2 regions of the Kitasatospora sp. NPDC058444 genome follow, and region 1 is predicted to be linked to the other one. Evidence: riboswitches for the same ligand, from Rfam matches in the RefSeq annotation. Region 1 holds a riboswitch; the other holds the start of a gene.
The links. A riboswitch is a leader RNA that binds a small molecule or an ion and turns the genes downstream of it on or off. The one in region 1 is predicted to bind cobalamin.
Positions count from the first base shown of each region.

Region 1 (3,199 bases):
CACCGTGTACTCGTCGGCGGGCAGTTGGCGGACCAGCCGCTGGGGCAGGTCGGGGTGGCGGCCGAATAAGGAGTGCTCGCTCCAGGTGGAGCTGACGACGACGAGCCGTCGGCCGTCGACGGCGCCGAGCGCGGTGCGGTAGGCGTCCCGGGAGCGCCGGCTGGCGAGCATCCGGTCGAAGCACGGGTCGCCGACCACCCGGGCGACGTCCAGCGCCTCGGGGCAGGAGGTCCGCAGCCGGTCCAGCTGTTCGGGGTGGGAGAGCCCGAGGACGTCCACGAACACCCTTCCGCGGTGGGTGAGTTCGTTGCGGGACAGGCCGGCCGAGCTGACCGTGTCGCCGGTGGACTCGGTGACCAGGCGGTTGTAGCCGGCGCCGTGCGGGAGGACGACGAGGCGGGCGTCCAGCCGGTGCATGGAGGAGTGGACGGCGCAGGCGACGGCCAGGTCGAAGCGGCGGCGGACGGCGTCCTCCCAGTCCAGCACGGTGAAGCCGGGCAGGCCGTGCAGGTACTCGTCCAGGGCGCGGTCGGCGAAGGCGGAGCCGGGGTTGACGGTGAAGTAGCGCTCGACGCCGTCCGGGCTCAGCAGGGTGAGGACGTCCAGGACCCGGGTGGCCGAGGTGAGGGTGCGGGCGACCGCCAGCACGCGGGCCCTGACCGGTCGGGTGTTCCACCGGTCGGCGGGCCAGGCGTGGGGGTGGGACGGCACACCATGATCGTACTCATCCGCTCCGCTCGCGGCGCGGTTCCGAGTGCCGGTCAGGGGATCGGGGGGTCAGCGGGTCGGTCCGTGGCCGCGGGTCGGCGGGTCGGCGGGTCGGCGGGTCGGCGGGTCAGCCGGTGGCCGCGGTGGGCTCGTGGTGTTCGGCGGCGGCGCACTCGTCGAGGAGGGGGCGCATGGCCTCGTCCACGAGCCGGTAGCGCACCACCCGTCCGTCCCGGTCGCCGGTGACCACGCCCGCCGTGCGGAGCAGCCGCAGGGCCTGGGAGACGGCGGGGTCGCGCATGCCGGTGGCGACCGCGAGGTCGGAGACGGCGAGCGGGCCGGCCCGGTGGAGGGCGAGCAGCAGGGCGAGCCGGCCGGGGTCGGCGAGCAGGGAGAACCGCTCGGCCCAGGACCGGACGTGGGCCGGGTCGCCGATCGCGGCGATGGCCTCGCAGACCCGGTGTCCGTCGATGGTGCGGTGGCCCGCGCGGTCGGCCGGTACGAGATGCATGGGGGCATTCTCGCAGGCGGCGGCCTGTGATCCTGGACACCTGCGCAGGTGCGCAGCCTTGCACGGGTCGGGGCGCGGCCCCTACGGTGTTCCCCGCCGTGGTGCTCGGGAAGACCGGTGACGGACCCTCAGGGGTCCCAGCCCGGAGCGGCCCTCGCCACTGTGATCGGGTCGTTCCTTCGTCCGCGGAGGAGCGTCGTCCGTACCCATCGAGCCACTGGGCGCCTCCCGCGCCTGGGAAGGCGGGTGCGGGCGTCCCGTAAGCCAGGAGACCGGCCACGGCATCTCACGAGGTTTTCCACGAGGTGCTGGAGCGTGATCCGCAGATGACCCTGCCCGAAACCGTTGCCGCCGGGGCGAAGCCGGCCCCCTCCGTGCTGCCCAGCTTCAAGTGGCGGCGCGAGGACACCGTCCGAACGGCCGGGCTGATGGCCGTGATCGTGGCCATGCACGTGGTGGCCTTCGGCACGCTGATCTTCCTGGTCGCACCCGAGAAGTACGCGGTCGGTACCCAGGTCTTCGGGGTGGGCCTGGGTATCACCGCGTACACCCTCGGCATGCGGCACGCCTTCGACGCCGACCACATCGCGGTGATCGACAACACCACCCGCAAGCTGATGGCGGACGGCAAGCGGCCGGTCTCGGTGGGCTTCTGGTTCGCCCTCGGGCATTCCTCGATGGTGGTGCTGATGGCCGCCCTGGTGGCGGGCGGGGCCCAGCTGGCGAACACGCTGATGGACGACGAGTCGGCCACCCACAAGTGGCTCGGCGTGATCGGGACGACCACCTCCGGCGTGTTCCTCTACCTGATCGGCGCGCTCAACCTGGCCGCGCTGCTCGGCATCGTCAAGGTGTTCCGTTCGATGCGGGCCGGGCAGTTCGACGAGAAGGAGCTGGAGACGCACCTCGACTCGCGCGGCTTCATGGCCCGGGTGCTGAACCGGGCGACCCGTTCGATCACCCGGCCGGGGCAGATGTTCCCGGTGGGCATGGTGCTGGGCCTGGGCTTCGACACCGCGACCGAGGTCACCCTGATGGTGATGGCCGGCTCGGGCGCGGCCTCCGGGCTGCCCTGGTACGCGATCGCCTGCCTGCCGCTGCTGTTCGCGGCCGGGATGAGCCTGTTCGACACCCTGGACGGGACGTTCATGAACTTCGCGTACCAGTGGGCCTTCGCCAACCCGGTGCGCAAGGTGTACTACAACCTGACCATCACCGGGCTGTCGATCGCGGTGGCCTTCGTCATCGGCACCATCGAGCTGGTCGGGGTGCTGCACGAGAAGCTCGATCTGACCGACCCGGTCAGCGGGTTCATCGCCGACATCTCGCTGGACAACGTCGGCTACGCCATCGCCGGGCTGTTCGTGGTGGTCTGGGCGGTGGCGATCGGCTACTGGAAGCTCGCCCGGGTCGAGCAGCGCTGGACGCCGGACCAGCAGGCCTGAGCACGCGCGACGCGCCGAACGGCGCCTCCCCGGGGTTCGGGGAGGCGCCGTCGTCCGTTCTCCGGGACTCCGCGGAGGAGTCCTCCCGGGTCGGGGTTCAGCGCTCCTCACGGAAGTCGACGTGCCGGCCGGCGGCCGGGTCGTACTTGCGCAGGACCAGCCGGTCCGGGTCGTTGCGGCGGTTCTTGCGGGTCACGTACGTGGAGCCGGTGCCGGCGGTGGAGCGGAGCTTGATCACCGGGCGAAGTTCGCTGCGGGCCATCGGGCGTCCTCCTGGGGGCTGGGGGCTGGGGGCTGGGGGCTGGGGGCTGGGGTGTCGGGCTGGGGCCGGGGTGTCGGGCCTCGGCGTCGGATCGAGGCCGTACACCGAAACGGATGTCGTTTCCATCTGGCGCCACCCGCTCCAACGCGGGCCCGGTCCGGCCCATTCCCGGACTGCGGGGCGGCGGGGCGGCGAGGGCGGCGGACGGCGCGGTCGCGCAGGGGGGCGCGCAAGGGGTATTGGGGGTTCTGCCGGGGGTGCTCGGCGGGCGCT
Region 1 is NZ_JBHXLL010000019.1:31,716-34,914, forward strand. Features, by position in the region: gene ACFWP2_RS20775 (hypothetical protein) at 1-711, opposite strand, end outside; gene ACFWP2_RS20780 (ArsR/SmtB family transcription factor) at 836-1,219, opposite strand; cobalamin riboswitch at 1,302-1,515, shown strand; gene ACFWP2_RS20785 (HoxN/HupN/NixA family nickel/cobalt transporter) at 1,546-2,664, shown strand; gene rpmG (50S ribosomal protein L33) at 2,762-2,926, opposite strand.

Region 2 (3,199 bases), on a different contig from region 1:
CGTAGCTGCGGCTGTCGCTGTCCACCGGCCGGTTGTCGGAGAGCAGCCACCAGCCCGTGGCCCGGCGCTCGGCGGCCCGCTTCACCACCAGCAGGTCCTGCTGGAAGGGGTGCCGGAAGACCACCACCGCGCCCGGCCGGATCGGCGCGCCGTAGCGGACCAGCAGCTGGTCGCCCTCGCGCAGGGTCGGGACCATCGACGGCCCCGCCACGTCGACCAGCCCGAACGGCAGCGCACCGCCCCGCTCGCGCCCCCCGGCTCCGGCGCCCTCCGGTCGCGTGCTCCGCGCCACGGCTCCTCCTCCCGCTCCGTCCGCCCCCCAGTCTGCCGTACGGACCGTCACCGGTCCGATGTCCGGATTACCCCGGTTCCTGGTCCGCCTTTTGCCCTAGGCCCACCGCCCGATCGCGAAACCGGAAGACCGGAAGGGTAATCTCGGGCGCGGGAAGACGATCTAAGGAAGGACTCCCATGTTCTCTCGTCTGTTTGCACCGCGCGCCACCGCCCACGCCCACTGCGACCTGCCCTGCGGCGTGTACGACCCGGCGCAGGCCAAGCTCGAGGCCGAGTCGGTCAAGGCCACCCAGGAGAAGTACCAGGCCAACGAGGACCCGCACTTCCGCGCCCGCGCCATCATCATCAAGGAGCAGCGCGCCGAGGCCGTCAAGCACCACATCTCGGTGCTGTGGAGCGACTACTTCAAGGCCCCGCACTTCGAGAAGTACCCGCAGCTGCACCAGCTGATCAACGACACCCTGAAGGCCGCCTCGGCCGCCAAGGCGTCCACCGACCCGGCCACCGGCCAGGCCCTGCTGGACCTGATCGCCGAGGTCGACAAGATCTTCTGGGAGACCAAGCAGGCCTGAGCCTGACGCGTCGCCACCCGACCGCCCCCGTCCGCACCGCCGGCCGGGGGCGGTCGCGCGTTCACGGCCCGCGGCCCGCCCCGCCCCGACCCCGGTAAGGGTTGCCTACCCTGAGTGGCTGTTATGCTGCCAGGGCGTCCGAGGGGGAAGTCCGGTGTGAATCCGGCGCTGACCCGCAACGGTGAGCACGGCCCGTACCACCCCGTACGGCCGCGCCAGCCCGATCGCCCTCGGCCGCCGAACTCCCGACAACTCGCCGTGGACTGCGAGGGGAACGGCGCCCCGCCACGCCCGCGGCCCGCGCCCGCCCCGGCGCACCCGCGGCCCGAGGCAAGGCGCACCCGTGACCCGCACCGTCGACCGCGCAGTCGGCCCGCCCGCTCGTCGCATACCCGTCGTCCCGCTCGCCGTCGGCCTCGGCGCCGCCCTGCTGCTGTCGCTGGTCTGCGGGGTCGCCCTCGGCTCCTCCGGGCTCGGCCTGCCCCGCGTCCTGCGGCTGCTGGGCGCCGGCCTGACGGGCGGCCGGCTGGACGCCGACGAGGCCTCCGCGTACGCGATCGTCTGGGAGATCCGGCTGCCGCGCACCGTGCTGGCCGCCGTGGTCGGCGCCGGGCTGGCCGCCTGCGGGGTCGCCGTCCAGGCCCTGGTGCGCAACCCGCTGGCCGACCCCTTCGTGCTCGGCATCTCCTCCGGCGCGGCCGTCGGCGCCAACGCCGTCCTGCTGTTCGGCGCCTTCGCCGCGCTCGGGGTGTGGGCGATCTCCGTCTCCGCCTTCGGCTCCGCCCTGGCCGCCATGACGCTCGTCTACCTCGCCGCCCGCACCGCGTACGGGCTCACCCCGCTGCGCCTGGTGCTCACCGGCACCGCCCTGTCCTACGGCTTCTCCGCCACCACCACCCTGATGGTCTTCGCCGCCGACCGCGGCGAGGCCGCCCGGGACGCCATGATGTGGCTGCTCGGCAGCCTCGGCGGCGCGACCTGGGGCTCGGTGCCGATCGCCGCCGTCACGGTGCTGGCCGGCCTCGTCCACCTGGCCTGCGCCGCCGGACGGCTGGACGCGCTCGCCATGGGCGACGAGACCTCCGCCTCGCTCGGCGTGGACCCGGGCCGGCTGCGCCGAGAGCTGTTCGTGGTGACCGCCGCCGTCACCGGCACCGTGGTCGCGGTCAGCGGGGCGATCGGCTTCGTCGGGCTGCTGGTGCCGCACGTGGCGCGGATGCTGGTCGGCGCCGGGCACCGCCGGGTGCTGGTGATCGCGCCGCTCGCCGGGGCGCTGCTGCTGGTCTGGGTGGACATCGCCTCGCGCACCCTGCTGGCGCCGGCCGAACTGCCCGTCGGGGTGTTCACCGCGGTGCTCGGTGTGCCCGCCTTCCTGCTGATGATGCGCCGCCGCGGCCAGTCCTTCGGAGGTGCCCGATGACCGACCCGACCGACCTGACCGACCCGACCGACCCGACCGATCTGACCGACCCGACCGGACCGACCGGACCGACCGGACCGACCGGACCGACCGGACCGGCCCCGGAGCGGGCCGAGGACCTCGCGGTCGACGCCGTCTCGGTGGAGCTGGCCGGCACCCGGCTGGTCCACGAGGTGAGCCTGGCGGCCGCCGCCGGTCAGGTGGTCGGCCTGATCGGCCCGAACGGCAGCGGCAAGTCGACCCTGCTGCGCTGCGTCTACCGGGTGCTCAGGCCGGCCGGCGGCGTGGTGCGGCTGGCCGGCGACGACCTGCACGCCCTCACCGCCCGCGACACCGCCCGCCGGGTGGCCGCGCTGACCCAGGAGCACTCCGCCGGGTTCGACTTCACCGTGGCCGAGGTGGTCGCCATGGGCCGGCTGCCGCACCGCCGCGGGTTCGGCGCCCCGTCCGCCGGGGACGAGGAGCGCTGCGCCGAGGCGCTGCGCAAGGTCCGGGCCGGGCACCTCGCCGAACGCGGCTTCCTGAGCCTGTCCGGGGGCGAGAAGCAGCGGGTGCTGTTCGCCCGCGCGCTGGTCCAGGAGCCGCGCCTGCTGGTGCTGGACGAACCCACCAACCACCTCGACATCGCCCACCAGTTGGAGGTGCTGGCGCTCGCCCGCGAGGCCGGACCGACGGTGCTCACCGCGCTGCACGACCTCAACCTGGCGGCCGGCCACTGCGACCTGCTCTACGTGCTGCGGGACGGCCGGATCGTCGCCTCCGGCCCGCCCCACGAGGTGCTCCGCCCCGCCCTGCTGGCCGAGGTGTTCGGCGTCCGCGCCACCCCGGTGCGGCACCCGGAGACCGGCGCCCTCCAGCTGCTGTTCGACCGGCTCCCCTGACCTCGAACGACCCCGACGACCCCGACGACCCC
Region 2 is NZ_JBHXLL010000003.1:155,260-158,458, forward strand. Features, by position in the region: gene sodX (nickel-type superoxide dismutase maturation protease) at 1-292, opposite strand, end outside; gene sodN (superoxide dismutase, Ni) at 471-866, shown strand; cobalamin riboswitch at 968-1,117, shown strand; gene ACFWP2_RS05250 (FecCD family ABC transporter permease) at 1,210-2,286, shown strand; gene ACFWP2_RS05255 (ABC transporter ATP-binding protein) at 2,283-3,167, shown strand.
Region 2: another riboswitch for cobalamin. It lies ahead of ACFWP2_RS05250 (FecCD family ABC transporter permease); the one in region 1 lies ahead of ACFWP2_RS20785 (HoxN/HupN/NixA family nickel/cobalt transporter).